One region of the Vibrio sp. V31_P5A7T61 genome, then DNA from elsewhere that is predicted to be linked to it. Evidence: predicted binding sites of a transcription regulator. Region 1 holds the regulator's gene; each other region holds the start of a gene.
What was found. The regulator CRP, encoded in region 1, controls carbon source genes, mostly activating them, when cyclic AMP is high. The targets are predictions, from matches to a motif close to TGTGANNNNNNTCACA.
Positions count from the first base shown of each region.

Region 2: CAG58_RS02900 (CTP synthase) is a predicted target of CRP. The motif match lies at 2,852-2,867, and genes of this name have one in related genera.
Region 3: deoD (purine-nucleoside phosphorylase) is a predicted target of CRP. The motif match lies at 3,977-3,992, and genes of this name have one in related genera.

Region 1 covers NZ_WXWI01000057.1:85,308-96,069, forward strand. The annotation lists gene CAG58_RS12620 (aspartate aminotransferase family protein) at 1-692, shown strand, start outside; gene astA (arginine N-succinyltransferase) at 790-1,809, shown strand; gene astD (succinylglutamate-semialdehyde dehydrogenase) at 1,831-3,291, shown strand; gene CAG58_RS12635 (DUF1338 domain-containing protein) at 3,383-4,177, shown strand; gene crp (cAMP-activated global transcriptional regulator CRP) at 4,275-4,907, opposite strand; gene CAG58_RS12645 (phosphoribulokinase) at 5,199-6,068, opposite strand; gene CAG58_RS12650 (YheU family protein) at 6,164-6,373, opposite strand; gene CAG58_RS12655 (hydrolase) at 6,454-7,422, opposite strand; gene CAG58_RS12660 (TIGR02444 family protein) at 7,448-7,918, opposite strand; gene CAG58_RS12665 (ABC transporter ATP-binding protein) at 7,918-9,837, opposite strand; gene kefG (glutathione-regulated potassium-efflux system ancillary protein KefG) at 10,095-10,688, shown strand; gene kefB (glutathione-regulated potassium-efflux system protein KefB) at 10,678-10,762, shown strand, end outside.
Region 2 covers NZ_WXWI01000018.1:95,043-105,804, forward strand. The annotation lists gene eno (phosphopyruvate hydratase) at 1-1,052, opposite strand, end outside; gene CAG58_RS02900 (CTP synthase) at 1,130-2,767, opposite strand; gene mazG (nucleoside triphosphate pyrophosphohydrolase) at 2,989-3,792, opposite strand; gene relA (GTP diphosphokinase) at 3,915-6,134, opposite strand; gene rlmD (23S rRNA (uracil(1939)-C(5))-methyltransferase RlmD) at 6,200-7,522, opposite strand; gene barA (two-component sensor histidine kinase BarA) at 7,746-10,535, shown strand; gene CAG58_RS02925 (response regulator) at 10,609-10,762, opposite strand, start outside.
Region 3 covers NZ_WXWI01000029.1:284,133-294,894, forward strand. The annotation lists gene CAG58_RS07415 (hypothetical protein) at 1-1,320, opposite strand, end outside; gene CAG58_RS07420 (IS1 family transposase) at 1,670-3,139, opposite strand; gene deoD (purine-nucleoside phosphorylase) at 3,163-3,873, opposite strand; gene CAG58_RS07430 (YbgA family protein) at 4,278-5,234, shown strand; gene CAG58_RS07435 (MerR family transcriptional regulator) at 5,224-6,036, shown strand; gene phrB (deoxyribodipyrimidine photo-lyase) at 6,033-7,460, shown strand; gene CAG58_RS07445 (L,D-transpeptidase family protein) at 7,450-8,370, shown strand; gene gltS (sodium/glutamate symporter) at 9,020-10,246, shown strand; gene gltS (sodium/glutamate symporter) at 10,623-10,762, shown strand, end outside.

The DNA of each region.
Region 1 (10,762 bases):
ATATTGATGCTTTGCAAGCGCATATGTCGGATCGCACCTGCGCGATCATGATGGAGCCCCTGCAAGGCGAAGGCGGTATTATTTCGCCAACGCCAGAATTTGTTCAGGCGGTGCGTGAACTGTGCGATAAGCATAACGCGCTACTGATTTTTGATGAAGTTCAAACTGGTAATGGGCGTACGGGGCACTTTTATGCTTACCAAGGTTTAGGTGTCACGCCAGATATCTTAAGTACGGCGAAATCATTAGGTGGCGGCTTCCCGATTGGTGCGATGTTAACCACTAATAAGCTTGCCGAGCATATGAAAGTCGGTACCCACGGTTCAACGTATGGCGGTAACCCGTTAGCGTGCGCTGTTGGTCTGGCCGTCGTTGATATTGTTAGTCAACCAGAAACCTTAGCGGGTGTGAAGCAACGTGAAGCTTGGTTTCGCGAGGGATTAACCAAAATTAATGATAAGTACCATGTGTTTTCTGAAATCCGTGGTCAAGGTTTACTGCTTGGCGCGGCACTCAATGAGCAGTGGCAAGGCCGTTCTCGAGACATTTTATTAGCGGCTGGAGAGCATGGATTAATGCTGTTGGTGGCGGGACCGAACGTGATCCGTATGACGCCTTCATTATTGATCACTCAACAAGAAATCGAACAAGGATTGGCTAAACTCGAGCAAGCGATCGCAACACTCGTGTAGTCTTTCTGCTATTCACACCCACCATGGATAGCGGTGGGTGTTTGCTGTCTTCGCTAGGCCAAGCTGGTCTAGTGCTATGCATCTGGAGGGAATATTGATGCTAGTTATTCGCCCTATTGCAACGTCTGACTATCCGGCACTTCATGACTGTGCCATTGAATCGGGTCATGGCTTTACGTCACTGCCCGTTAATCAAGAATTACTCACCAATCGTATTGAACACTCAGAATACAGCTTTGCTAAACCGTCCGTAGCGCAACCAGGGGATGAAGGTTATTTAATGGTCGGTGTAGACAGTGTAACCGGAGAGGTGGCTGGTACGACGGGGATCGAAGCGGCGGTTGGTTGGGATCGTCCTTTTTATTCTTATCATATTAGTACGATTGTCCATGCCTCACATAAGCTTGGGGTCAACAATGTCGTTAAATTACTCACCTTTGGTAACAACTACACCGGATGCTCAGAGATTTGCAGCTTATTTTTGCGAGAGCACTTTCGCCAAGGTTTGAATGGCCGCTTAATGTCAAAGAGTCGTTTTTTAATGATGGCGGAGCATCCAGAACGTTTCTCTAAAACCATCTTTGCTGAGATGCGAGGCGTCTCTGATGCGGATGGTAATTCCCCCTTTTGGCAGTGGCTGCAAGAGCACTTCTTTTCGATTGATTTTACCTTAGCGGATTACTTAACTGGCATAGGTAAAAAAGGCTTTATTGCTGACTTAATGCCCAAGTTGCCGATTTATATCAACTTGTTGAGTCCTGAAGCTCAGGCGGTGATTGGTCAAGTGCACGAGAATACTCGTCCAGCCCTCAAGTTATTGGAAGACGAAGGATTTACTTGCCGCAATTACGTCGATATTTTTGATGCCGGCCCAGCCGTAGAATGTGATGTCCGTAATATTGAATCGGTACGTAATTCTGTTCGTGCTAGGGTTGAAGTCACGCGTCATTCCAGCACCCAACAATATTTGATGTGTAATACCTCATTTACTCATTTTCGTGCTACCGCCGAAAAAGCGGCCTACAACCGTGAGCGAGAAACGGTGTTGATTACTCCCGAAGTGGCTCAAGCATTAAACGTTGACCAAGGGGATTGGTTGCGAATTTTGGCTCAATAGTTTTTAGATAAGGAAGATACAATGACTCAGTGGATAGCAGGTCAATGGATTGCTGGACAAGGCGATGCGTTGAGTTCAATCAGCCCTTACGATGACCAAGTGGTTTGGCAAGGTAATAGCGCAACGGCAGAGCAAGTTGAACAAGCTATTACGGCTGCTCGGCAGGCATTCATTAGTTGGAAAAATCGCCTGTTTGCTGAGCGTGAGCAAGTGGTGTTGGCTTTTGCTGAGCAGGTCAAAGCCAACAGTGAAAAAATTGCTGAAGTGATCGCTAAAGAAACCGGTAAACCATTATGGGAAACGCGCACCGAAGCCGCGGCGATGGCTGGTAAAATTGCGATTTCTATTCGTGCTTACCATGAACGTACTGGGCAGCAGCAACGTGAGGTGGCAGGTAATACGATTGTATTGCGGCATCGTCCCCTTGGCGTAATGGCGGTATTTGGTCCATATAATTTTCCTGCCCATTTACCCAATGGCCATATTGTTCCTGCTTTACTGGCTGGTAATACCGTGGTGTTTAAACCTTCAGAGCAAACCCCATGGACTGGTGAGCTAGCGATGCAGTTATGGCAAGCGGCGGGATTGCCCGATGGTGTGCTTAACCTAGTACAAGGTGCGAAAGAAACGGGTATTGCGCTCGCGCAATCAAAAAATATTGATGGCTTGCTCTTTACTGGTAGTGCGAATACTGGTCACCTCTTACATCGTCAGTTTGCCGGTCAACCCGATAAAATGTTAGCACTGGAGATGGGCGGCAATAATCCGATGGTGATTTCTGAGCACTATGGCGATATTGATGCGGCGGTATACACTATTATTCAGTCAGCGTTTATTAGTGCGGGACAACGTTGTACTTGCGCTCGTCGTCTTTATTTACCTGAAGGCGAAAAAGGCGATAAGTTGCTTGATAAGTTGCTAAAAGCGACCGAGCAGCTGCGCATTGATCAGCCTTTTGCTGATCCTGCACCCTTTATGGGGCCACAGATTTCACGTGCTGCCGCTGAGTTTATTTTGACGGCACAAGCGAATTTACAAGCGTTAGGCGGAAAAAGTTTATTAACCGCGAAGGCACAACAAGCGGCGTTCGTCACACCAGGGATTATTGATGTCACTGCGATTAATGATTTACCTGATGAAGAATATTTCGGCCCATTATTGCAAGTCATTCGTTATCAAACACTGCCTCAAGCTGTAGCACTGGCTAATAATACGCGCTTTGGTTTGTCAGCAGGCTTAGTGTCGACCGACGATCAAGAGTGGCAATATTTTATTGATCATATTCGCGCCGGAATTGTTAACCGTAACCGTCAACTTACCGGAGCCAGTGGCGATGCTCCCTTTGGTGGGCCGGGTGCGTCAGGTAACTTACGCCCCAGCGCGTTTTACGCCGCGGATTACTGTGCTTACCCAATGGCGTCGATGGAAGGGCAAACGACAGAATTACCCGCGACACTATCACCAGGGGTTGTTTTGCCTTAAGTCGTCAACACAGCTAAAGAGTGTAGATAATGTTTAACCCATAACGTCTCTATCGCGAGAGGCGTTATCCACCCACTGACAAGGAGGCGTCATGACGCCAAGTGCGCTTTTTCAATGTTTATGGAATGACTATATTCAGCGTCTTTGCCCTGCGGCAGAAAAAGTCCATCATTTGCTCCAGGAAGACGAAGCACTGATCAATGACCACATTGCTTTACGAACTTTTAATATCGCACCACTGGGTATAGAGACTTTGGCCAAGCCGTTTCTGGCCTTAGGCTACGTTGCTTGCGGTGATTATCTGTTTGAAAGCAAAAAGCTGGTGGCGAAGCATTATGAGCACCCTGATCCTAAGCAACCTAAGGTATTTATTAGTGAATTGGAGGTCGAAGAGTGCTCAGCAGAGTTACAAGCGATAGTCGCTAAGTTAGTGGCTCAAGTCGAGACGACTCGCCTTGATGATGTCGATTTTCTTTACGCCGGCCGTCTATGGGATCTCTCGTTTGCAGATTATCAAATCTTAGCCAAAGAAAGCGAGTATGCGGCGTGGTTAGCCGCCCATGGTTATGGGGCCAATCACTTTACGGTGAGTGTTAATCAGCTCAAGGCATTTAATGAGGTCAAAGCGGTCAATGATCATCTGCGTCAGGCGGGCTTTACTATCAATGAAAATGGCGGTGAAGTGAAAGGCACACCAGAAGTATTACTAGAACAGTCCTCGACTATGGCTGATAAGGTGCCAGTCTCGTTTAACGACGGTGTTGAAGTGATCCCTGGTGGTTTTTATGAGTTCGCTAAACGTTATCCGATGGCGAACGGTCAACTGTATAGCGGCTTTGTGGCGGCTTCAGCAGATAAAATCTTTGAAAGTACCGATCTTCGTTAGTAAAAAACGGAACGGGTAGCCAACGATGAACAACAAAAAAGCTACTTTAGGTCAACTAAAGTAGCTTATTCAGGCTTTAAGCATGTTAAACCAGAGGTTAACGAGTGCCGTAGACCACGATGGTTTTACCGTGTGCTGATATCAGATTTTGCTCTTCAAGCATTTTCAGAATCCGGCCAACGGTTTCACGAGAGCAACCAACGATTTGACCAATTTCTTGACGAGTGATTTTGATTTGCATCCCATCAGGGTGAGTCATTGCATCGGGTTGTTTTGCTAGGTTTAGTAGAGTTTGTGCAATACGACCAGTCACATCAAGGAACGCCAAATCACCGACTTTTTGGCTGGTCACTTGTAGGCGACGAGCCATTTGCCCTGATAGACGCATCAGGATATCGGGGTTAACTTGAATCAATTGACGGAACTTCTTAAAAGAAATTTCCGCGACTTCACAAGGGGATTTAGCTCGAACCCAAGCGGTACGTTCTTGATCTTCTTCGAACAGACCAAGCTCGCCGATGAAATCACCTTGGTTAAGGTAAGAAAGAATCATCTCTTTACCTTCTTCGTCTTTAATCAGTACCGCAACAGAACCTTTAACAATGTAGTACAAGGTTTCCGCTTTTTCGCCCGCATGGATCAGCGTGCTTTTTGAAGGGTACTTATGAATATGACAATGTGAAAGGAACCACTCTAGTGTTGGGTCGGTTTGAGGTTTACCTAGAACCATAATATCTCACTTCCTCTGCAGGGTACGCTCGCTGCTGTCCGTATATTTTAGCGAAGCCTTAATGGATTAACTAGAATAAGAGGACTTCCTAATGGCTGCAAGCTATCTTGTGTTCGGTAAGGAATAGTATCCTTTTTCGAACGCGATTTCTTGATTTTAATCGTATCAAACCATGGATATTTTACGCAAAAACGTGCACATGATCACGGTATGAAAAGTAATCGTGTTAATAAGACCGTAGCCTGACCGATTATGCGAATTTCTTACTCATCAGGTCAAGATAAGGCAATCTCAACCAATTTTTCCGGATTCAATTAATTGCTGGAGTAAGGGTTGCACGATAAGTTCCATAGCAAAGCCCATTTTGCCGCCAGGAACCACAATCGTGTTGTGACGCGACATAAACGAGCCATCAATCATTGCCAGTAAATAGGGATAATCGACATTCTTTATTCCGCGTAAACGGATCACCACAAAGCTTTCATCTAAACTCGGGATGCCTTTCGCATTGAGAGGATTTGAGGTGTCGACCGTAGGCACTCGTTGAAAGTTAATGTGCGTACGCGAAAACTGAGGGGTAATGTAATTCAGATAATCGTCCATTGAGCGAACGATAGAATCCATGACGGCTTCACGAGAATGGCCGCGGTCACGAGTATCGCGCACGTATTTTTGGATCCATTCCAAATTGACAATTGGAACCATGCCAATCAAAAAATCGACATGTTGCGCGACATTAATGTCACCATCGACCACTCCGCCATGTAAGCCTTCATAAAATAAGACATTGGTATCATCAGGCAACTGCTGCCAAGGTGTGAAGGTACCAGGCATCTGATTATAGGGGACGGCTTCATCAAAAGTATGCAGATAACGACGAATTTGTCCTGCGCCCGTTTTGCCATATTGGCGGAAAAAATCCTGCAGAGCAGGGAAGTCATTCGCTTGCGGACCGAAGTAGCTAATATGTCGACCTTGTTCTCTTGCTTTACGAATTTCAATATCCATTTCTGGACGAGTGAAGCGGTGGAAGCTATCACCTTCCACCCAAGCGGGTTTAATGTTCATCATATTGAACATTTTGCGGAAAGCTTCTGATGTGGTCGTTGTACCAGCGCCTGATGAACCGGTGACCGCAATAATGGGGTGTTTTGCTGACATGACATACCTTGTCTGTTGATCCTTGAGGGGCAAAGCCCATGGCTGGTTTCACTATATCATGGAAAAAACGCAGCAGAAAACGCCGATTTTTACCGTCAGCGTGCGGTACTTTTGATATCGATCGTTTCGTGTAACTCAGAATAGACGATCATCGCTTGCCCACTGCGCAGTTGAGCGATGACTTGATCGATTTTGTCTTGTAAGCTGATTTCACTTTCACCGTAGTCAGTGCCTTCGCGTAATACAAACTCACGAATTAAATTGTCTAGAGTGTCACTGGCGATATGTTGCCAAGGAACGATCATAAATACCTCATGATTTTATGAACTGATAATCTCTGTTTTACGATATTTTGCTGCCATATGACGCTAAATGACGCTAATTTTTATTTCTGTCGCCAATTAGCGTAGTAACTCGGCAAAGCCTGCTCAAGCCAGAACCTAGGTTGACGTAAGCTGCCAGCTAAAAAACCAACATGGCCACCGTGTTCAAATAATTGGTAGTTAATCTGTGGGTTTAAAGGACCGCGCGGGATCACTGCTTCAGTCATAAACGGATCATCGGCAGCATGAATGATCAGCGTAGGGATAGTAATCGCGCCTAATTTCATGAGTCCTGAGCATTGTTGATAGTACTCTTGCGCATCTTTAAAGCCGTGTAGCGGTGCGGTGATCAAATCATCAAATTGATAGAGCTTGCTTACTTGACGAATGGATTGCGTGGTTAAACCTAGCTCATTTTGTAGCAATGGGGCTTTTCTTAACGCATTATTTTTTAATGATGAGAGTAAATAACGGCGATAAATTTTTGAAAAGCCCTGTTCAATACGTTGCGAACACGCTGCTAAATCCAGTGGTGCGGAAATGATGGTTGCCGCATCGACAATCGGATCATCCCGATAGCGCGCCAAATAGTTGACCAGCATATTACCGCCTAAAGAGACTCCAGTCGCAATGATGGTACGCTGAGGGAATTGTGCGCGTAGGTATTCAAGTACGAAACGCGCGTCTTCCGTTTCACCCGAATGGTAAGCTCGAGCTAAGCGGTTGGGTTTTCCGCTGCAGCCTCGAAAATGCATCATCACCGATAGCCAACCATGTCGAGCAAACGCATCCATTAAGCCATTAGCATAAGGGCTATAAAAACTGCCTTCTAAACCGTGAAATAAGACAAAAATGGGTTTATCGACACAGGGGAGGGCTGGTTCACTCCATGCTAAATCAAGAAAATCGTTATCTGGCGTGGTTAAGGTTTGCCAAACCGGCGTAAAGCAAGCCGCTCGACGAATTAAGCGCGGTAGTAGGGTTTGTAAATGTGGATTGGTTAATCCCTTCGCGGCAGTAAACGGCGACATAAAAAGCCTCAATTCTTTATGAGCATCATGTTGGTTTTACCGGGGTAGAGAATAGAGAGATCAAATGCTCAGCGCCAAGTTGTCGACAGTAGCGCTCAGTCAACGCTAGGTCTTTGGTCGGGGATAATCGGAATCCCTGTACGCAGCCGATCAGCTCTGCTTGTTGCTGTTTTTCTAACCGCAATTCAAACTGTAGCGCTTCACGGTACAGTGTTTCTGATAGGTGAGACTTTAGTTTACGGCGCAACTCACGAAAAGAGTGAACTAAGCTTTCTGAATGACTTAAACACGCCAATAAGCGTGGCCATTCTGAGTCGTTAATACTGAGTTGTTGTTCATCTAACCACTTGAGCAGCAATAGTAAATTAACATTCCCCTGAAACTGGTTTTGCAGACACAAGCACGCTTCTTTCACTTCATTAACCGCATAATAGTCGAGGCTAAATTGCCATAAGCCTTCTAACGTTAATGATGAATGAGCGTGCGTTGGGATCATTACTGAGTGAATTCCTGTTCCAGTTGTTCAAGATGTTCTTGCTCGGCCATCCAATCACTTTCTACTTGCTCAAGCGCGCTTTTTGCTGAGGCTTGATTAGCAATCACTTCGGTTAATTGGGCTTTGTTCTCTGCGTCATACAAAGTGGCCTCAGAGAGATTTAACTCGGCTTGGGCGAGAATGGCATTCAATTTATCCATTTTCTCTTCTAACTGTGTCAATTTTTTGCGAATTGGCGCGGTTTGTTTACGAAAATCAGCTTCGCGACGTTTTTGCTCTTTTTTCGCCGCAGCACTGTTGGTGCTGTCTTTGACTGGCTGAGTCGCTTGGGCTTCTTTGCGGGCCATTTTCTGCTGATCGGTTAGCCATTTGTAGTAATCGGTTAAGTCACCATCAAAAGGAGCGACTTGCTGATCATGCACTAAGTACAGCTCGTCAGTGGTCGCGCGTAATAGGTAGCGGTCATGACTGACGATAACCATTGCGCCCTCAAAGCTTTGTAAGGCAAAGGTTAGTGCTTGGCGCATGTCTAAATCTAAATGGTTGGTGGGTTCGTCCAACAACAACAGATTAGGTTTTTGCCACACAATCAGCGCCAGCACCAAACGGGCTTTTTCGCCACCGGAGAAAGGGGCCACTTTTTCTAGCGCTTTTTCACCCTGAAAACCAAAACTGCCTAAATAATTGCGCAGCTCAAGTTCGGTTTTATCAGGGGCAATTTGCATCATGTGCTGCAACGGCGTTTCTTGTGGGTGTAATGTTTCCAACTGATGCTGGGCAAAGTAGCCGATTTTCACGCCTTGAGAGTAAGTGAGATCGCCACTTTGCGGTTTCAGTTCACTGGAGAGCAGTTTAATTAATGTTGATTTACCCGCGCCATTACGACCTAGCAAACCAATTCGGCTACCCGGGACTAAGTTAAGACGAATCTTTTCGAGGATCAGCCGATCGTCATATCCGGCGGCCACGTTATCCATCATTAAAATCGGATTAGGCAAGGCGGCAGGTTGACGAAACTCAAAGCTAAACGGGTTATCAAATTGCGCTGGTAAAACTTGCTCCATTTTTTCCAGTGCTTTAATTCGGCTTTGTGCTTGGCGCGCTTTTGAGGCTTTATAGCGAAAGCGATCAATGTAGCTTTGCATATGTGCCATCTGCTTTTGCTGTTTTTGATATTGCGCTTGTTGCTGCATTAGCTTTTGCGCGCGTTGCACTTCAAACGATGAGTAGTTACCGGTGTACTCATTGAGCTGTTGATTTTCAATATGAATAATTCGATTGACGATCGGGTCAAGAAAATCGCGATCGTGAGAGATCAACAGTAGCGTACCAGGATAGCTTTGTAGCCAACGCTCAAGCCACATCACTGCATCTAAATCGAGGTGGTTAGTGGGCTCGTCGAGGAGCAATAAATCAGAGCGACAGATCAGCGCTTGGGCAAGGTTAAGACGCATGCGCCAGCCACCAGAAAATTGGGTTAAATTCCAACTCATTTGTTGTTGACTGAAACCTAAACCATCCAGCAGTTCGGCAGCGCGCGCTTGAATGCTGTAACCACCAATGGTTTCAATATGACCATGCAATTCGGCAACACGGGTGCCATTATCTTGCTGTTCTGCTTCACGGAGTTGTTGTTCTAAGCGACGATATTCTCGATCACCATCAATCACGTATTCTAAAGCTTGTCGCTCTAAAGCGGGCGTTTCTTGGGCAACCCAAGCCAACTCCCAGTGAGCCGGTTGATTAAATGAGCCGGCATCAATCGATAACTCCTCTTTCATTAATGCAAATAGTGTTGATTTACCACAGCCGTTTTTACCGACTAAACCGACTTTATCGCCGGGATGAATAGTGGCTGAGGTTTTATCAAGCAGCGGTTTTCCGCCACGGAGTAATTGAATGTCAGAGAAGATAATCATAAAGAGTCGTGTCTAGTTAGCCGTGTATGTCGCCGCGAATAGTAGGAGTAATCTTGATCAATGTCGATGATTATACCGATTCGTTGATGGTCTTCCTAGGCTGTTCTCTATCGTTTAGCGACATTGGCTCGTTACATGCTCGGCTATCGCTTGGTCGGCTTTAAGGCTACAATTTGTGTTACTGTTGAGCCGCTTACGATAAGGAAATCCGTTGGTTGCTCTATCGACCGTTCGCATCTATTAAAGAGAATCAAGGAATGACCAAGGATAAGGATAAAGAGAACGCATCCTCCCATCATCAAGTGGGCACCGCCGATCGACCCAAGGTATTGGTTATTTACGCTCACCCCGACCCTGATCACTCGCTGGCTAATCGTCTGCTGATTGAACGAATTATCGCTTTGCCTCATGTTGAAGTGCTTGATCTGTACGCGACCTATCCCGATTTTTTTATCGATGTGAATCAAGAGCATCAACGTTTACTGGAAGTTGATGTGATTGTCTTTCAACACCCGTTGTACATGTATTCGTGTCCTGCATTATTAAAAGAGTGGATTGATAAAGTGCTCGGTAAAGGTTTTGCCTTTGGACCAGAAAGTGCGCTGCAAGGTAAGTGTTGGCGAAGCGTGATCACGACCGGTGGGCATCGAGAGGCTTTTAGTGCTGAGGGATACAATCGTTATCCATTGAGTGCAATTCTACAACCTTTTGAATTAACCGCCGCGTTATGTCGTATGCGCTGGATTGATCCGTTAGTGATGTATTGGGCAAGGCACATCAGTGATGCTGAACGTAGGCAACATGCTGATCAATATGTCGCTTGGCTAGAAGGGTTACGTCATGATGACTGATTGGCTGTCCAGTTCGGTGATTTTTTTGACGGCTGCCGTGGTCGCAGTACCGATTGCTCAACGTTTAGGGCTTG
Region 2 (10,762 bases), on a different contig from region 1:
GTTAGAGAACCGATTTGGTTAAACTTGATCAGGATTGAGTTAACAATACCTTTCTCAATACCTTCTTTCAGGATCTTAGTGTTGGTTACGAACAGATCATCACCCACTAATTGCAGCTTGTCACCAAGTAGTTCAGTTTGGTGCTTGAAGCCATCCCAATCTGACTCATCAAGACCGTCTTCGATAGATACGATTGGGAACTTGTTAGCTAGCTCAGCAAGGTAGTGGTTGAACTCTTCTGAAGTGAAGGTTTTACCTTCACCTTTCATGTTGTAGATGCCGGCTTCTTTGTCGAAGAACTCAGATGCTGCACAGTCCATCGCTAGAGTGATGTCTTTACCTAACACGTAGCCAGCCGCTGCAACCGCTTCTGCGATAACTTCTAGCGCTTCAGCGTTAGATTTTAGGTTAGGAGCGAAACCACCTTCGTCACCAACAGCAGTGTTGTAGCCTTTAGATTTAAGCACTTTAGCTAGGTTATGGAACACTTCTGCGCCCATACGTACTGCTTCTTTTAGCGTTTTTGCGCCAACAGGTTGGATCATGAACTCTTGGATATCTACGTTGTTATCGGCGTGCTCACCACCGTTGATGATGTTCATCATTGGTAGAGGCATAGAGAATTGACCAGGAGTGCCGTTTAACTCAGCGATGTGCTCATACAAAGGCATACCTTTAGCGGCAGCGGCTGCTTTCGCGTTCGCTAGTGATACCGCAAGAATCGCGTTCGCACCAAACTTAGATTTGTTTTCCGTGCCATCAAGGTCGATCATCACTTGGTCAATTGTCGCTTGATCTTTTGCGTCTTTACCGACAAGAGCATCAGCAATTGGGCCATTAACCGCAGCAATCGCTTTAAGAACACCTTTACCTAGGAAACGAGACTTGTCGCCGTCACGTAGCTCAAGCGCTTCGCGAGAACCAGTAGATGCACCAGATGGAGCTGCTGCCATACCAACGAAACCGCCTTCTAGGTGTACTTCAGCTTCTACTGTTGGGTTACCACGTGAGTCGATGATTTCACGACCTAGAACTTTAACGATCTTAGACATTAATGTTTCCTCTCATTGAATTTAAATGTCAAAACTAAAAGGATAGCCGCACAACTTAAGCCGCTACCCATATCCTTTTACTTTAATTCACCGCGTTGGAACTGACCGGCTGCTTTCACAAAACCTGCAAATAATGGATGACCATCACGAGGCGTCGATGTGAATTCTGGGTGGAATTGAGCCGCAACAAACCATGGATGAGCTGGGTTTTCAATCACTTCCACCAGTTTCTTGTCTGCTGACAATCCAGACACTTTCAAGCCTGCTTTTTCAATTTTTGGACGAAGATGGTTATTCACTTCGTAACGATGGCGATGACGCTCATGAATCGTCGCGCTACCATAAAGCTCATAAGCTTTGGTGCCTTTCGTCAAGTGGCAAAGTTGCGAACCTAAACGCATGGTGCCGCCCAAATCGGAACTTTCGGTACGCTCTTCTACCTTACCTTCACCATCAACCCACTCGGTAATTAAGCCTACCACAGGGAATGGGGTTTCTTTGTTAAATTCTGTTGAATGTGCGCCTTCCATACCAGCGACATTACGTGCGTATTCAATCAACGCCACTTGCATCCCCAGACAGATACCTAAATAAGGGACATTATTTTCACGTGCATATTGAGCAGCAAGGATTTTACCTTCAATACCACGATCACCAAAGCCACCTGGAACCAAAATAGCGTCAACACCTTCTAAGATTTCAACACCTTTGGTTTCAACATCTTGCGAATCGATGTATTTGATATGCACGCTTAAACGGTTTTTAAGGCCCGCGTGTTTCAGTGCTTCGTTAACCGATTTATACGCATCCGGTAACTCGATGTATTTGCCGACCATGCCAATCGTCACTTCACCCGTTGGGTTAGCATCTTCATAAATGACTCGTTCCCACTCGGTAAGATCGGCTTCTGGAGCGGTAATACCAAATCGTGCACATACCAAGTCATCTAAACCTTGTGACTTGATAAGCTGAGGGATTTTGTAGATCGAATCAACATCCTTCATTGAGATAACGGCTTTTTCAGGGACGTTACAGAATAGAGCAATTTTCTTACGCTCATTCGCAGGGATCACTCGATCACTACGACAAACTAGAATGTCAGGTTGAATACCAATCGAGAGTAGCTCTTTAACCGAATGTTGGGTTGGTTTGGTTTTTACTTCACCAGCGGCAGCAAGATAAGGCACTAACGTCAGATGCATAAACATCGCCCGCTCACGACCAACTTCGATCGCTAGCTGACGAATGGCTTCCATGAAAGGTAAAGACTCGATATCACCGACGGTACCACCAACTTCAACAATCGCGATTTCATGGCCTTCAGAGCCAGCAAGAACACGATCTTTGATCGCATTGGTAATATGAGGAATAACCTGAATCGTTGCACCTAGGTAATCACCACGACGCTCTTTACGCAATACATCAGCATAAACACGACCAGCCGTAAAGTTATTGCGCTTAGTCATTTTGGTACGAATAAAACGTTCGTAGTGACCAAGGTCAAGGTCAGTTTCAGCGCCATCTTCCGTGACAAACACTTCACCATGTTGGGTTGGGCTCATTGTGCCCGGATCAACGTTGATGTAAGGGTCAAGCTTCATCATGGTCACTTTAAGACCACGAGCTTCTAAAATCGCCGCAAGCGATGCTGCTGCAATACCTTTACCTAGAGAGGATACAACCCCGCCAGTAACAAAAATATAATTTGTTGTCATGTTTAACCTGAAATTGGTTGAATGAGGGAAATGGATTTCTTCTGGACGGGATAAAACTATACCAGAACCCATTTATCGCCACAACGTGAAATCTATCACACTCAGTTTTTTATTTTTTGCTTCAAATCAAACAGATTGAAGTCGGTGCTTTTTCTTGGCTCACCACGGTTGATTAACTCGCTCAAAATGACGCAGTGAGAAAATCCATGCGATACATAGAGTCAACGAACCTTTTTCTCTTGTCGTTTTACTTGTTCCCATAACGCATCTAACTCGTTTAATGTCAAACTGGTTAGTGGCTGCTCAGCTAATGATGCTAATTGCTCTACGGCTTGAAAACGGCGTATAAACTTATGATTGGCTTTATTTAAAGCCAGTTCAGGATCCTTACCTAAATGACGAACCAGATTAACCGTCGCAAACAGTAAATCCCCAAGCTCTTCTTCTACCTTTTGCTCATCGACGGGCACTTGCAGCACTTCCGCCATCACCTCATCCAACTCTTCCTGCACCTTCTCCGCCACAGGGCCGACACTTGACCAATCAAAACCAAATTGAGCGCATTTCTTTTGGATTTTATTAGCCCGCGACAAGGCCGGTAACGCTTGTGGTATTGAGTCTAGAATACTTTGTTCTGTTTTGCCTGCTTGCTGCTTTTCTTTATGTTTTTCGGCCTGCCAATGGGCAGCCAGTTGCTGCTCATCGGCAAACTTTGCGTCAGAAAAGACGTGCGGATGACGGCGAGTGAGCTTTTCATTGACGGTGTCTACCACATCAGAAAACTCGAATAATCCTTGCTCTTTAGCCAACTGGCTATAAAAAATCACTTGGAACAATAAATCACCGAGTTCTTCTTGTAAGTTAGGCCAATATTGCTGGACTATCGCATCGACGACTTCATAGGTTTCTTCGATGGTATGCGGAATAATCGTTTCAAAGGTTTGTTGTTTATCCCATGGGCAGCCATGCTCTTTATCACGTAACTGCGCCATAATCTGTTCAAGTTGTACAATAGGATGAGACATACTTTCTCTTTACTGATACGTAATAACGAGGCCAATGAGCATCATCGCACCTCGTTATTGATTAAGGACTAATCAGCGACACGACGCCATCGCCACTCGCACTGATCGGCGTAGGTCGTGATTCAGCCCAATCGTTTGACGAGCATAACGTCTTTGATTTGCTCCGTGCGCTTCATGATCCGCTGTAGAACTTCAACACTATTGACCTCTAACTCAAAGTCCATGATCGTCAATTGACGTTTATAATCACTGCGGTTTTTCATGCTGATCACTTTCACTTTCTCGTTAGCCAGTAATGTGGTGATGTCTTTTAATAACCCGCTGCGTTCCATCGCTTCAATCCGTAACGTCAAGCGATAAGTTCCCACAAAACCTCGTCCCCAAACCGTTTCAATGATGCGTTCAGGCGCATGGTGACTGAGTTCTTCAAGCTGCTCGCAATCGCTACGATGTACCGAAATACCGCGACCTTGAGTGATATAACCGCGAATATCATCACCAGGAATCGGCTGACAACAACGAGCAAGATGGGTCATTAAATTATCCACTCCTTGCACCACGACCGCATCCTTGTGAGTGGTTTGAGTCGTGGTCGTTTTTACTTCACCGGCTAATTTTTCTAAGGCGATCTTATCTTCTTCTTCAGCGGTGGGCTTATTCACTAATGCATTGATATGATTAATGATTTGATTGATGCGAAGATCACCACTGCCAACACCAACGTAAAGCTCATCGGCGCTATTAACATTAAAGCGCTTTAACGCGTACGCTTCGGCATCTTTTAACTTAGCGCCAATTTTTGCCAATTCGTTTTCGAGAATTTCACGTCCCGCTTCAAGATTTTTCTCTCGGCTCTGTTTACGAAACCAAGCGTTGATTTTGGCTCGAGCCCGACCAGAATGCACAAAGCCCAGTGATGGATTTAACCAATCACGAGAAGGATTAGGCTCTTTAGCGGTAATAATTTCTACCTGATCTCCCATGTGTAATTTATGGGTAAACGGCACAATTCGCCCTGCCACTTTAGCGCCAATGCAGCGATGACCCACTTCTGAGTGAATATGGTAAGCAAAATCGAGCGGTGTTGCGCCCATCGGTAAATCGACGACGTCACCACGCGGCGTAAAGGCATAGACCCGATCGTCAAAGACTTGACTGCGCAGTTCATCAAGCATTTCCCCTGAGTCGGACATCTCTTCTTGCCAATCAAGCAGCTTACGTAGCCAGGTGATTTTTTCATCATAACCACTACGAGCCGTCGATGCGCCTTCTTTATATTTCCAGTGCGCGGCAACGCCAAGCTCAGACTCTTCATGCATCTGCTTAGTTCGGATCTGAATCTCAATGGTTTTGCCTTCGGGGCCTAAAATCACCGTATGAATCGACTGATAACCATTAGGTTTCGGATTGGCCACATAGTCGTCAAATTCGCCCGGCAAGTGTTTATATTTAGTATGCACAATGCCTAAAGCGGCGTAACAGTCTTGCAATTTATCAGCGATGATCCGCACCGCGCGCACATCAAACAGCTCATCAAACGCGAGGTTTTTCTTCTGCATTTTGCGCCAAATGCTGTAGATATGCTTAGGACGACCACTCACCTCAGCATTGATATTTAATGCTTGCATCTCTTGGCGAAGATCATTGACGAAATCACGGATGTATTGTTCACGGACAATACGCCGCTCAGAGAGCTGTTTAGCGATTTGTTTATAAGTATCTGGTTGTTGATAACGAAACGCGTAATCTTCAATTTCCCATTTTAACTGACCAATCCCCAAACGATTCGCTAGTGGCGCATAGATATTGGCGCACTCTTTAGCTGCGGCGCGACGCACTTCATCAGGCTGGTCTTTTACTTCACGTAAATTGCAAATTCGTTCTGCTAACTTAATGACTACACAACGAAAATCATCAACCATCGCCAACAACATACGGCGAACATTATCAACTTGTGCCGACGCTTCACTGCCTTGCATGGTGATATTGAGTTGCCCAATCGCTGCCATCTCTTCAACACCATGAATCAACTTGATGATCTCTTTGCCGTAATGCTCTTCGAGTTCTTCTTGATCCAACAAACCGCTGGTGGCAATCGGAAACAGTAGCGCTGCCACTAAGGTGGGTTTATCCATCGACAAGGTGATCAATATTTCGATCATTTCCCGTCCACGCCATAGCAACATTGGACCTTGAGAGTGCCCCTCAAGCCAATGATCACACTGACGATAGACTTCCATCAGTCTCGCCGTCGTTTTGCTATCTTGCTGCAAACTAGCAATCCATTTTTCTAGTTCAAACTGTTCGTCTGGGTTTAAATGTGCGCTACGAACCGCAACCATAGGGATAATCCTAATTTTTAGATTTTAGGGTATCGACTGACTTTCGCTCCCGAAAGTTCAGCCGCTTACCGATTTTTTACAAACAGAGCCATCGATTCTAAATGACTAGTATGAGGAAACATATCAAGCATAGCCAATTTCGCCAAATGATAACCTTGATTGAGTAAGCTTTGGCTATCACGCGCTAAAGTTGCGGGGTTACACGAGACATAAACAATACGTTGAGCCGATAATTGTCCCAACTGTTCAACAATCCCTGCTGCGCCCGCTCGCGCCGGATCAAGCAGTATTTTATCAAACTTTTCAGCCGCCCACGTTGCCTTGGTCATATCTTGTTCCAAATTGGCTTGGTAAAAGGCGCTATTATTGATCTGGTTCAAATGAGCATTCTCACTGGCCACTGAAACCATCTCATCGACGCCTTCAACCCCAACCACATAGTGAGCAATGCGTGCCAGCGGTAAACTAAAATTGCCTAAGCCACAAAAGAGATCAAGCACTCGGTCATTGGCTTGAATCTCTAGCCATTCGATAGCTTGGGCAACCATGCGCTGGTTGATGGATTGATTAACCTGAATGAAGTGAGTGGGCAAAAAATGCATCGTCACTCCCGTCTCTTGATAGTAAGGCGTTTCACCTTGCACATGCTCCAACGGGTGATCATCGGTCAACAAATACAATGCCAATTGATGACGCTGAGCGAATTCAGACAAACGTTGCTTATCGGCACTCGGTAACGGCGCTAAATGGCGCAATAAAAGCACACTGGTATTATCGGCTTTGATCAACTCAACATGCCCCAGTTGTTCTGGCTGCTTAAACCCACTCAGTAAAGGTTTTAACTCAGCTAAGCATTGATTAAGATGAGGTTCAAGGACTGGGCAATCCGTCACATTGACAATACTTTTACTCTGTTTACGCCGAAACCCAACCTGCAATTGCCGTGTTTTTTTATCCCACCATAAACTGAGTCGCGCTCGGCGACGGTAGCCTTTATCTTCATCAATGATCGACGCTGACAATGGTACCGCTTGCTTAGCGAACTTGCTCATTAAATGGCTAAGAGTTTGCTGTTTATGAGTAATTTGCGCTTCGCGAGATAAGTGTTGTAAATCGCATCCGCCACACTGCTGATAATATTGGCAAAATGGCACGACGCGTTCGGGACTAGGGGCAAGCACCTTGATAAGCTTTGCCCGCGAAAATTTGCTTTTACTTTCAGTAATTTGAATCACAACTTCTTCACCAGGCAACGCTCCGTCAATAAAAGTCGGTTTGTCTTGCTGATACGCAATCCCCGCGCCAAGATGATCCAGCTTAGTCACCATGACTGACTGATGTTTAGATTGAATCGAGGTGTTCTTCTTCGCTTGGAAAAAACGTGCCATGCTCTGTGCCTAAGTGTGATTTATAAAAAGGTTTTTGCCCCAGCATCACTATTCTGTGTGGGGAAGATTGTCGAAGCCATTACTCTTGCATTAAGCTATAGTGGCTTAGCGTTGTGGGTAGACAACCGCCGTCTGACTCAACCACGATAGCGACTTATTGAATAGCTTCGCCACTGTAATGCGGGTTATTTTCCCATATCCACACCACGATGTTTAGACAATAATGACCAAATATGGCTTACGTGCGCGTGTTATTACCCTGACTTTAGCACCAACCTTAATTATTGGGTTACTGCTTAGCGCTTTATTCTCATTCAATCGTTACCACGATTTGGAAATTCAGGTTCTCAATTCTGGGGCAAGTATCATTGAACCACTGGCGATTGCCAGCGAAGAAGCGTTAAAAAACCAAAGTAGAGAATCGGTACGACGGATCATTAGTTATGCTCATCGTAAACATTCCAAATTAGTACGCAGTATTGCAGTGTTTGATGCTCGTCATGAGTTATTTGTTACCTCCAACTTTCATCCCAACTTTGAAAGCTTGATGTACCCTAAAGAGCAACCGATCCCCGTCCTCGGCAGCGCTCAGCAACATGATAACACCCTGATTCTCCGTACACCGATTTTGGCAGAAAGTCGCCTACTCGAAGATAATACCAACAGCGCGCGATCGGTACCGGTACTGGGTTATATTGCCATTGAATTAGATCTCTCCTCGTTGCGTTTACAACAATATCAAGAGATTTTCTCCGCCTGCTTAGTATTAATTATGGGCTTAGTGCTCTCTAGCGTTTTCGCCGTTCGCCTCATGCACGATGTGACTCGTCCCATTACCCATATGAAAAACATGGTTGACCGCATTCGGCGCGGCCATTTAGATGTTCGAATTGAAGGGAAAATGCATGGTGAGTTGGACTCGCTACGTAAAGGCATTAATGCCATGGCGGTCTCGCTATCCGAATACCATGTAGAAATGCAACACAGTATTGATCAAGCCACCTCAGATCTGCGCGAAACCCTTGAGCAATTAGAGATCCAAAACGTTGAACTGGATATTGCCAAAAAGCGCGCTCAAGAAGCCGCTCGAATTAAATCTGAGTTTTTAGCCAATATGTCACACGAACTGCGTACTCCGCTCAATGGGGTGATCGGCTTTACACGTCAAATGCTGAAAACCCAGTTAACCAACAGTCAAACTGACTACCTTCAAACCATTGAAAAATCAGCCAATAACTTATTAACCATCATTAATGACATCCTTGATTTCTCAAAACTCGAAGCGGGTAAGCTCGCTCTGGAAAATATTCCTTTTGAATTTCAAGAAACCTTAGAAGAAGTGGTTAATCTCCAGGCCACCAGCGCCCATGAAAAAGGCTTAGAAATCACGCTCAAAGTTGATCCAAAGATCCCGTTAGGCCTCGTCGGCGATCCACTGCGCATTCAACAAGTCTTAACCAATTTAGTCGGCAACTCGATTAAGTTTACCGAACGTGGCAACATTGATATCAGCGTCGAAATGCGCTCACAACGGGATGATATGGTTGAGTTGCAGTTTATGGTCCGCGACACCGGAATCGGCATTTCAGAACGTCAGCAGGCCCAGCTCTTCCAAGCCTTTAGTCAAGCGGATGCGAGCATTTCGCGTCGTTACGGTGGCACAGGTTTGGGCTTAGTCATCACGCAAAAGTTAGTCGGGCAAATGGGCGGCGAAATCAGTTTAACCAGCCGGCTGCATCAAGGTTCGACATTCTGGTTTACGCTGCGTTTACCTGCGACAACCATGCCAATCAGTGATTGGGTCGATCCGCAGGCGCTATTAGATAAACAGTTATTACTTGTTGAACCTAATATGCAGGCCGCTTCTATTGTTCAGCAGCAGTTAGTGCAAGCCGGGTTAAGCGTTACCTATCGCTCATCGATGCCTGAAGAATCGGAACACTACGACTATATTTTACTGAATTTATCGCCAACGAAAGAAACCGACAGCACCATCGTGGAGCAATGGATTCAACAAGCACTGCAATCTGCACCACATGTCATTATTGGTACACCAAGTACCGAGCTGGCGTTGGCAGACCAACTGATGAAGCATTATCCGGTACAATGCGTCACTAAACCGTTGTCACGCCGCAAACTATTGCAAACCTTATTAGCTCATCAGCCGACACGACCGACGCCTATCGAGCAACCGCGTGAAATAGATAAACTGCCCTTGACCGTGATGGCGGTTGATGACAACCCAGCCAACTTAAAACTGATCAGCGCCCTACTGCAGGAAAGGGTTGCACAGGTGGTCACTTGCAGCGATGGAATAAGCGCAGTGGAGCAAGCGACGCTGCGCGCCTTTGATATCATTTTAATGGATATTCAGATGCCACATATGGATGGAGTTAGCGCTTGTAAAGCAATTAAACAGTTACCGCTCAATGCCACCACACCGATTATTGCGGTAACCGCACACGCCATGGCCGGAGAGCGAGATCGGCTGCTAAAAGCGGGTATGGACGATTACCTAACCAAACCGATTGAAGAGCATATTTTACAACAAGTACTGGTGCACTGGAGTCCAACCCACTTAACTCATGGTGTAGAGAAACTTCCCTTGAGCCACCATCAAGCAGAGCCGATCCTCTCGCCCCACTCTACCGCCAATCTATCCTCTTCAATGGTGATTGATTGGCCGCTGGCCTTAAAGCAAGCCGCAGGCAAAGAAGACTTAGCTAAAGAGATGCTACAGCTGTTGGTCAATTATCTTCCTGATGTGATTCAAGTGGTGAATCAAGCACAGCAAGATGATCAATATGCGTTAGACGATCTACTGCATCATATCCATAAACTACACGGTAGCTGCTCTTACAGCGGTACGCCATCACTAAAAGCCATCTGTGCAACCTTGGAACACATGCTGCGCTCAGGGAGCCAACTCAGTGATATCGAACCAGAATTATTTGAACTGCAAGATGAAATGGAGAAGCTACTCAACGAAGCGCCACAATATTTACTAACTTAATATAGCTAATTATAAAATATTCACTGAGGTAGTATTAATTGATACTACCTCAGTGAATATCATTGTTAAGTATTTATATTTCATTATCAAAACAAAATCTGTAGCCTACACCTGGCTCTGTTCTTAGGTATTTAGGATTTAATGATTCATCGCCTAATTTTTGTCTAAGGTGGCTAATAACAATTCGTAAATAATGAGTATCTTGACTATGACCTGGCCCCCATATT
Region 3 (10,762 bases), on a different contig from region 1:
AAACTGCTGGGCTTGAGGGCCGGTTTCCGCCAACAATAACGCTAATCGTGTTGGGCTTAAACGGGATAATAAATCCGGCGCGACACATAAGGTATGGATGATTTCCGTGCAGGTATCTAAATAGGAGGGATCGTCATGACGAATGATCAACACGCAATGTTTACTTTGCTTTAACTCCGCTTTGTAAAGCATTAGCTGCTCCCACCAGTAGTTTTCGGACACCACATTAGATAAATGTTTTTGTGGATCATATTCATACTGGGAGCGGATACGATGAGTGAGTTTTCGAGCCCGCTGTTCTAATTGCCGTTTTGAGAGGCGCGCCTTATCTAACCCTAAGTGCGCGGTATGTTCACGTTGCATGCTAAGAGAAAGCTGTCGATATTTTTGAAAGGCGGCCAATGCTTGCGGGTAATTGCCACTCTCTTCCGCGACTAACGATTGTTGATAGCAAATTTGCGAGAGCAGCTCTCTATCATCGAATTTTTCTGCAGATTGTTCGGCCAAAGCGAGTAACTGACCAGCTTTATCGATGTCTTTACGCAATAATTCTAATCGTGCGCGGCTAATATAAGCGTGAGCTTTCATCCATGGCAGGTTATGTCGCTCAGCTAAATCATGCGCGCGTTGTGTGGCTTGTTCGGCATCCGCTAAACGTTCTAAACCCAATAATGCGAGGCTACGAAAATCCCATATTTCTGCTTGCCAAGTTTGATCGGCATGAGTTTGCAAGGCTTCTTCTGCGCCATCGAGCACAGAAAGCATATCTAAGTAATGATTGAGCAGATAAAGGTCCCAAGCCCATAAAATCCGAGCTTTGCCTTCTAACCAAGCGATTCGACAATTATTGGCGACTTTGACGGCTAATTCATGGGTAGAACAAGCCAGTTGATAGTCATGAGTCATGCGCCAAATATTACCCAGTCCGATAAGGCTTTCGATTAGGATTTCGGTATCATCGACAAGGGAAGCTTGCTCAAGCGCATTAATCCAATACTGTTGTGCGGTGTAATATTTTGCTTGTCCCCAGAAGTGCAGAGCATGAACATGAAAAATTTCGGCAAGATAATCATCATTATCTTGGCTGTGTTGGTGGAGATAAGCTTGCTTAATGGTTTTCAAACCAAGGCGATAATCGCCATTGACCCAAGCGCAACGTGAGAGAATGATCTGTGATTGCAAGATACCCTGAGAATAATCCAACTGCTCGGCTCGAGATAAACATTGCTGAGCGATAGCGATGACCTGTTGAGGTTCAGAATCAATTCTCGATTTTAGTTGTTTAATTTCCTGTTCGAGGAGGCGCTGATGCTTATCCAAATGATCATCCTTATCAGTACCATGCTGATTGATTAACCTTAGGCTATCTTTCCTAATCAAGGATGATTGAACCTTTTTGTGCATGGTCTTTAGGCTTAAGCTTATCTCTATCGACAAGTAATGTACTGTGAATTACTCGATGACACTGTATTTATTGATCTTAGTTCACATTTCTTGATTCACCCCAAGGTGTGGTAAGAAAGTCACTTCCCTCTTAGTTTAGTGTGAATACGTGATGGGGTCGATAGACCCTGTGTTCAAGCCTATGACCTTGATTGAGTACTGAATACCGCCCGCAGGGGATGAAGAGTGTTTTTGCGGGCGGTTTTTAATGCTGGCGGAGGCTACGTTATGATAAAAGCTCTTTTAATGTTAAAGGCTGTTGAGTTACGCCTAAGTTTTGTGCTGCGGTGAAACCATATTTATCTTGATAACAGAGGTTATGCCAAGCACGGAAAATATCCAATAACGGCAAGATGCCACCGGGACGTAATTTACGACGCGGTTCATTGATCAACGATTCAAACAGTAATTGGAAGCGCTGTTGGTAGAAAGCTATTTGACGGGTGGAAGCGATCGATAACCAATGCTCAGGATCGGGATGATTACCCGCTAAATAACAGATCCCTTTCGCGCTATTCTGATGATTAATAATCGCCCATCGATCTCGCCACCAGCCCATGAGGACGATATCGATTTTGTTGAATGCATGATGGTTTGACCAGGTTTCATCCTCTTCAACGTACATCAGATGTACGGTGTTATTTTGGATACGAGGTAAGCAAACACTCATTGAGGCAGAGCGTAGTAAAGGATCTTGGGGCATAAAAATTGTCACAGGTTTATCGCTGTGACACAGATCGAGCACATGCAGATAATGAGCATACGCAGTATAGGGCGGACGAATTAATGCTCCTTTTGAAGGATAATCAAAACGCGTTAAATTCCCCATTGGGTCTTCAACATTGCCTCGCGCTAAAATCGTTTGATATTTTTGATCAATCCGTTCCCGTAAAATAGATGAAGAAACTGACAGCGGAAGGTTGGATTCTGAAGAGTAATCTTTACTGACAAAACGGGCAGGTAGATGATAAGGATCGTGATCGTTCGTTCCTTGCGCCTGTTCATGGATTGAATAGTTGACATGCTGACACAAAATATAACCGGTTTTGGCATCACCCGTTGCCATCCACAGCGCGCCATTATTGCTGCGAGGTTGTAGCGGCAAATAATAAGAGGCTAACTGATACGTCTTGGCGTGATTGACCCATCGCGCGTCAATCATGGCTAATTTACGTCGGCATCGGCTGGCAATGTGTTCGACGTGATCATAAAAAGTTTTAGGATTGATGTGTAACTTGCGGCAAATCTCGCGCACAGAATATCCGGTAAACAGCAAGCCGAGTAAGCTCTCTTGTAATAAAAGTTTATTATTTGAACCTGACCATTTATCGACAAAAGTCGAGTGGCACTGTTTACAGCGATAACGCTGTCTGTCGCCACTGTAACCAAAAGCGTGATAAAGGTGTTTGTGAGTGTGCACCGATAAGCCAAAATTTTGACAATTATCGCGCCGGCACGCGGGCAAACCATCGCTGTGTTGCTGACGTAAGCGATACAGCTCATTAAGCACATCGCGATTATTAAGTAAGGGGGGGAAAGCTCCACACTCACGACAAACCATCGTTGGCCGCTTTGGGTTCGCATGTTGCAGAACATAATGTTTTGCGTCGCTCAAGCCAAAGTTATCACACGCCAATGTTTTACAAAAGTTGAGTTGCAAACCTTCAGCGGCCGCTGGTAATTGGTCGTTAGACACGATCTCCCCCTCGGGGTAAAAAATTAAAGGTTGATTGCCGTATCGAGCGCAATAGTCATCATCTCATGGAACGATTTTTGACGTTCTTCAGAGCTGAGTTTTTCACCACGCAAAATATGATCAGAGACGGTGAGAATAGCGAGTGCGCGAGCGCCGTGCTCTGCCGCAACACCATAAATACCAGCGACTTCCATATCGACACCTAAGATGCCTAGCTTTTTCATCTTTTCAAAAATTTCTGGCTCTGGAGTATAAAAGAGGTCGGCAGAGAAAATATTACCGACTTTAACTGGAATTTGATGAGCGCGCGCTTGGTTAACTGCGGTTTCTAGCAAGTCATAATCGGCCACTGCAGCAAAATCATGCCCGCCGAAACGGATGCGGTTTACTTTAGAATCGGTTGATGCGCCCATCGCGATCACCACATCCATTAAGTTAACATCATCACGAACAGCGCCACAGCTACCGATACGAATAATATTTTTTACGCCGTATTCAGCCAGCAGTTCGTGTACATAAATGCTCGCGGATGGAATTCCCATGCCGTGACCCATGACGGACAGTTTGACACCTTTGTAAAAACCGGTGTAACCGAACATGTTACGGACATCACAAACTTGGGCCACATCGTCTAAATAGGTTTCGGCGATGAACTTTGCGCGAAGCGGATCGCCAGGCATCAAAATGGTTTCTGCAAATGCGCCTGCTTGTGCGTTGATATGTGGGGTCGCCATCATTTTTCTCCAAGAGTTAATCAGTCACAATAGTTAATTACGATTATTGTTGACTGATGAATGTTCAGTTTCAGCAATACTATCTTGTCGTACCAGTACTCCGTGAGAACTAAGTCACAAAAACACCTTGATAATCTTTTGAATCCCTTATTGATAACTGAATCTGTTTAATTTGATGGCGCAATCGATTTGTTAATCGTTTGAATCACAAAACACTGGTTTTCTCGCTGTAATTTTAGGCTTTTTAGCAGCTTGATCGAATAGGGAGGCAAAAGATGCTCATTTTCATGTACAAAAAAATAATTTGTATAACTTTGCGGAGCTGTGCTATACCTTATACAAATAAAATAATTGTACAACCGTGAGTGATGTTACCCAACATTATCGTCATTAGGAGAAAAAAGATGGAATCGACCCCTATTCGCGTTGGTATTAGCGCTTGTGTACTCGGTGAACCGGTTCGCTTTGACTCTGGGCATAAAGTAAGCAACTTTGTTACCAAAGAGTTGGCCAACTTCTTCGAATTTGTTTCCGTTTGTCCCGAAGTCGGTATGGGGCTACCAGTGCCACGACCAACCATACGTTTAATGTCGAATAATGAACGCATCGCCTTGGTGGAAACAAAAGATGCCAGCCGCGATCATACGGCGGCCTTACTCAATTATTCCGAGCAGAAAATAGAGCAGCTGCAATCTGAACATTTATCCGGCTATATCGTGTGTGCTAAATCGCCGACCTGTGGCATGGAAAGAGTCAAAGTCTACGGTGAACGAGGCGGCGCTGAAAAAAATGGCGTCGGGTTGTACACGCAACAATTAATGCAACGGATGCCTTGGTTACCGGTTGAAGAGGATGGCCGATTAAATGACCCTGTGCTGCGAGAAAATTTTATTACTCGCGTTTTTTGTTTAAATGATTTTTACCAATCGCTTGGCTCACAGCCAACGGCAGGCAAAGTCGTAGAATTCCATTCGCGTTATAAACTCTCTTTAATGGCTCATCATCCGATGTCCTACAAAGCTTTAGGGCGTTTAGTCGCGGAAGTGACCAAATATCCGACCGACACCTTTATTGAGCAATATCGCTTAGGCTTAATGCAAGCACTTACTCACCGTATTAGCCGCAAAAATAATACTAACGTGCTAATGCACATCCAAGGTTATTTTAAACGCTCTTTGACCGCACAACAGAAAGCCGAGTTAGCGCGAGTGATTGATGAATATCGTCAAGGTTTATTGCCTCTGCTCGCGCCTTTAACGTTAATTAAGCACTATTTATCCATGTATCCTGATGAGTATCTTAGTCAGCAGCGTTATTTAGATCCCCACCCACAAGCATTGAGATTACGTTATGGATTATGAGGCGAAGCACTATGCGATTCGTGAAGTTGCGGAGTTAACCGGCGTTAAGCCTGTAACGTTACGTGCTTGGCAGCGTCGCTACAGCTTGTTGCAACCTTTACGTACCGAGAAAGGGCATCGGCTGTATACCGAACAGGATATTCAGACGATCCAAACCATTCAGAGCTGGTTATTAAAAGGCGTCTCGATTGGCAAAGTAAGTCAGTTGTTACACAACAATCAGCTACCGGAAAGTGAGGTGCTGGACCCGGGTGGAGAGCTTGAAGCGTGTTCGGCGTTACTGGACGCGTTGGCTAAATTGAAACGAGCCAAAGCCGCGAATGTGATTGCCACGGTAATGAAAGAATACCCTTTGGATATTATTGAAGCGCAGTTTGTGTTGCCGGTGATTGAAGCTCTGGAAAAGGTCAAAGGACCATTACGCTCGCTGCAAAAGGGGCTGTTTAGCAGCCTGATGCTCAGTAAATTATCGAGTATTCTCGAATCGGAAAATAAAGCGGCGCATCGTGGTCCTTGTTTGTGTATCAGCTTTGATGGACACGGTAGCATTCTTGCTTGGCTTTGGGCGGTAATGTGGGCTGAAAAAGGCTATCAAGTGACGTTTATTGAAGGCGTTGACGATATGAGTGGCTTGCTCCAGCACGAAAGTTTGCACGACTGGCAAGGAGTGAGTGTGTTTTCACATCGAAGTTTAGCAGAAGCGCAGCGCTCTGCGTTGGCTCAGTTGAAAACCCAACTGCAGGATCACTTGGTCTTATCCAGTGTTTTGGATGTCTTAACCCATCAGGAGAATGAGTCATGAAACTGGTCTGGTTGCGCCGAGATTTGCGCGCGATAGATAACACAGCATTACAGCAGGCGATTGCCAGCGGTGAATCGGTTTCGGCCCTTTTCGTGGCCACACCTCATCAGTGGCAACGTCATGACTTGGCTCCGATCCAAGCAGATTTCATTTATCGCCGTTTGTTTACTTTGCAGCAAGAATTAGCGGCATTAAATATTCCTTTATTTTACAAACAGGTTGATGACTATCAACAAGCAAGTCAAGTGGTCAGTGAATTTGCACAAAGCTTGTCGGTCAATCAAGTGTTGGTCAATCGCGACTATGAATGGAATGAACAGCAGCGGGATAGCCAAACTGAACAGGCATTAAGTACGCTCGGGATTGATTGGTTAGCTTGTGATGATAAGTGTCTACTTACGCCTGGGCAGGTATTAAATAAACAAGGCGAGTATTTTAAAGTCTTTACACCTTTCAAACGGGCATGGTTGAGTCGGTTTACACCGCCAGTCATCGTTTCAACTCCAACTGCTGCGGTGAACCCGTTACTGGCTTCTGAACACAACGCGTTGTGGAATGAGAGGCAAGACTTTGCTTATCCACGAGTATCGAGTGATCAATGGCCCGTAGATTTTGAAACCGTTCGCCACCAATTACGTCAGTTTTGCCAGCAATCGATCGATGATTATCATCAGCAACGTGATTTCCCGGCTCAGGAAGGCACGAGTCGGCTTTCTCCTTATCTGGCGATTGGCATGCTCTCGGTGCGGCAATGTATGGCGCGAATGTATGCGCAATCGCAATCCGCCCTGTTATCTTCTGGCGCGGAAATCTGGTTGAGTGAATTGATTTGGCGCGAGTTTTATCAGCATCTATTGGTGTTTGAAAGTAAATTATCGAAAGGCAAAGCTTTTCATTCATGGGGTGATCGACTGCAATGGTCGGATGATAAGCAAGCTTTTGCTCGTTGGTGTGAGGGTAAAACTGGCTATCCGATTGTCGATGCGGCGATGCGGCAATTAAATCAAACCGGTTGGATGCATAACCGATTAAGAATGGTCGTAGCGAGTTTTCTGACCAAAGATCTGCATATCGATTGGCATTGGGGAGAGCGCTACTTTATGCAGCAATTAATCGATGGTGATTACGCTGCGAATAATGGCGGTTGGCAATGGTGCGCTTCCACCGGTTGTGATGGTCAGCCCTATTTTCGAATTTTTAACCCGATTACTCAAGGTGAGCGGTTTGATCCCAGCGGGCAATTTATTCGTCAATGGGTGCCTGAACTGGCCAGTGTGCCTACTGCCTATATTCATACGCCTTGGAAATGGCCTGGTGTTAAGTCTCTGTTATATCCTTCACCGATGGTTGATCATAAAGTAGCAAGAGAAGTAACCTTACGTCTCTACAAAGAAGCAAAGGATAATCCTATTGATGTTGCGTAACGGGTTTCTCATCGGTTTACTCTGGTTAAGTGGGCTCGCCTCTTTGCAAGCGGCAGTCTATGACTTGCCTAAAGAGGGCAGTCGCCTAGTCGGGCGGATGCATTATCATGAAGTGCAAGAAGGACAAACGTTGGCGCAGATAGCAGGCCAATATGATGTCGGTTTTCTGGCTTTAATGGCGGCCAATAAAGGCGTCGACCCGTTTCTCCCCCAAGCGGGTTTGGTGTTGACGATTCCTTCACAGGTCATTTTACCTGAGGTTGAGTATCAAGGCATTGTGGTCAATCTTGCCGAGTTGCGTTTGTATTATTTTCCACCTAATACTCAGCAGGTGCATATTTTCCCGGTTGGAATTGGTCGAATTGGCCGTGATACGCCAGAAATGACCACACAAATCAGCCAAATGCGCCGTAACCCAACTTGGACTCCGCCGCAGTCAGTGCGTAATGAGTATTTGCAGCGTGGTATTGAGTTACCCGCGGTGGTTCCTGCCGGTCCAGATAATCCGATGGGTAACTATGCAATGCGCTTAGCCTATGGTTCAGGAGAGTATCTGATTCATGGCACTAACAAAGACTTTGGGATTGGCATGCGCGTGAGTGCGGGCTGTATTCGCATGGATCCTAAAGACATTGAGTGGCTTTTTCACCAAGTGGATCGCGGGGTAAAAGTGCGGATCATCGATGAGCCGATCAAAGTCACGCTGGAGCCTGATCGCAGTGTATACCTTGAAGCTCATGAGCCTCTAACCCGTAGTGATGGGAGTAAAAAATCCCTTGATTTGCCGGTTGAGTTAACTTGGTGGCTGAGCGCCTCTCATCATTCTGACGCACGTGCTCGAGCGGCCATTGCTGCGCAAAATGGTTTCCCTGTACAGGTGGTGGCCCCATCGGTCAGTGATGATTGGTGAGAATCATTTACCTTTGTGATTATCCTAATTCATATTTTTGTCACATATTTGTAATAATGTGCCTTCCGCCAATGGGATAGGGTTACCTAAAATCGTGGTTCCTGTGCTATAGTCCGGCCCGGTTATGGCCATGCAGCCTGTTGCGAACTTGAGTTTTTCCTTGGTTTCGACTCACAACCTATCCATGAGTCAGAGTATTCCACTACGATAGGAACAAGTAAATTGCAGGCTAGGGCGTGTTGATTTTTAGCTGAAAAAATAAACATCGCTAAAGGTAAATTCGCCCTAGGGACATCTTCTCTTGTTCTATCCCAAATGATTTGGCGATAGAGGCTATAGCCACAACGCTATCCGATAGCATCGGTCATTTCTGTTGATGTAAAGGAGCCTATTGTGGCCCAGAAAGACCCGCTTTCGCGCACGCTCAACAGCAAAAAGGAGCGCAACCACCCACTTGTGGTGTGCTCCTTTTTACATTTTAAAGGGTAAACAGCGTGAGTTAACCATCGCTTATTCCACCCATTAAATCAGCCTAAGGCGCACAACAACGGTTGAGATACGTATCTTTGTGGACGTGAGCTATCGAATAGACTATCCCATTAACCCTCAATCATCATGGAGGATGAAGAGCATATTATGATGAGGTTGTATGAATCATTTAATTTCAGTTGGGGCACTGGAGTCCTTTTTAGTGGCGATCAGCGTGCTGTTTTTAGGCCACTTTGTTAATGCCAGGCTGCCGATTTTAAATAAATTCAATATACCAGAGCCGATTGTCGGCGGTTTAATTGTTTCATGCCTGATCAGCATGCTGCATTTTTATGGTATGGATTTAGAGTTTGATTTACCGCTGCAAAATACCTTTATGCTGATGTTCTTTGCCACTGTTGGCTTGGCGGCGAACTACACACAACTTATCAAAGGCGGGGCCAAGGTGTTTCTGTTTTTGGCCATCGCGTCGTTTTATATCATTATTCAAAATGGCATCGGTGTCTCGATGGCGACTGCGTTAGGCTTGGATCCATTAATGGGCTTAGTGGCAGGGTCGATTACGCTTTCTGGCGGACACGGTACTGGTGCCGCTTGGTCGCAAACTTTCCAAGAGATGTATGGCCTTGATAATGTGCTTGAGATAGCCATGGCATCGGCTACCTTCGGTTTGATCATTGGCGGCTTAATTGGTAGCCCGGTGGCCCAGCGTTTGGTAAACAAACACAATATGGAATCTGTGTATGGTCGAAGCTCTAAAACCCATGAACGGCACCCTGAAATCATCACCTACAACGAAAATGAAGAAGATAAAGTCACCGGAAAAAAGGTGGTTGAACAACTGTTCTTTTTGATTGTTTGCGTGGTTGGAGCGCGATACGTTTCACAATGGGCAAGTACTTTAGAAATCCAATGGCTGATGATCCCTGATTTCGTTTATGCCTTGTTTATCGGTGTGATCATCACTAACGTACTCGAAGTGACGAAAGTTCGTAAGCTCGATACTGAAACCATCGACATGCTGGGAACCGTCTCGCTGTCCTTATTTTTGGCGATGGCGTTGATGAGTTTAAAGCTGTGGAATGTGCTCGATTTAGCCATTCCATTTTTAATTATCCTCACTGTACAATCCATCGTCCTCGCTTTCTTTACCTACTACGTGACTTTTAAATTCATGGGTAGCAATTATGATGCTGCGGTGATTGCTGGTGGGCATTGTGGTTTTGGCTTAGGAGCGACACCAACGGCAGTGATGAACATGGGCTCGATTGTCAATCGTTATGGCCCTTCACCACAAGCCTTTATGGTCGTGCCGATTGTCGGTGCGTTTTTTATTGATATTGTTAACCTGATCGTTTTGCAAGGGTATATCAGCATCTTTGGTTAAGTCTCGTTTCGAGACGATGACTGAGGTTAGCGTTTTAATAGCCTTCAATAGAAAGGAAGCCCAAGTCGCTAAACGCCGCTTGGGCTTTCTTTTTTCCTTTCTCTTTTTCCGCCATTGTTCATATCTTCTTTCTACCTGCAGATCCAAGTTGTTTGGCTATAAGCAACCTTTTTCAATCATGATTCTGTGTGAGGGCTGATGCTTGTCTGTTTCTCAAATTACGAGAATTAATGGCGATTAATTTGCTTTTTATTCTTATTTTTTGGGAATTTAACGGCAATTGGTTCTAGAAATACAGGCTATTGCTAGGCACCCTGCCAAAGTACCCATTTCAATTAGGGAATCACCGAAATCATACATGCAGTTGAGAGGTAACATGAATCAGGTTATTGCTATTGGTCCACTAGAGTCTTTTCTAGTGGCAATCAGTGTGCTTTTTTTAGGGCGTTCTATTAATTTTCACATCCCGATCTTGAAGAAATTCACCATACCAGAGCCGATCGTCGGTGGTTTGGT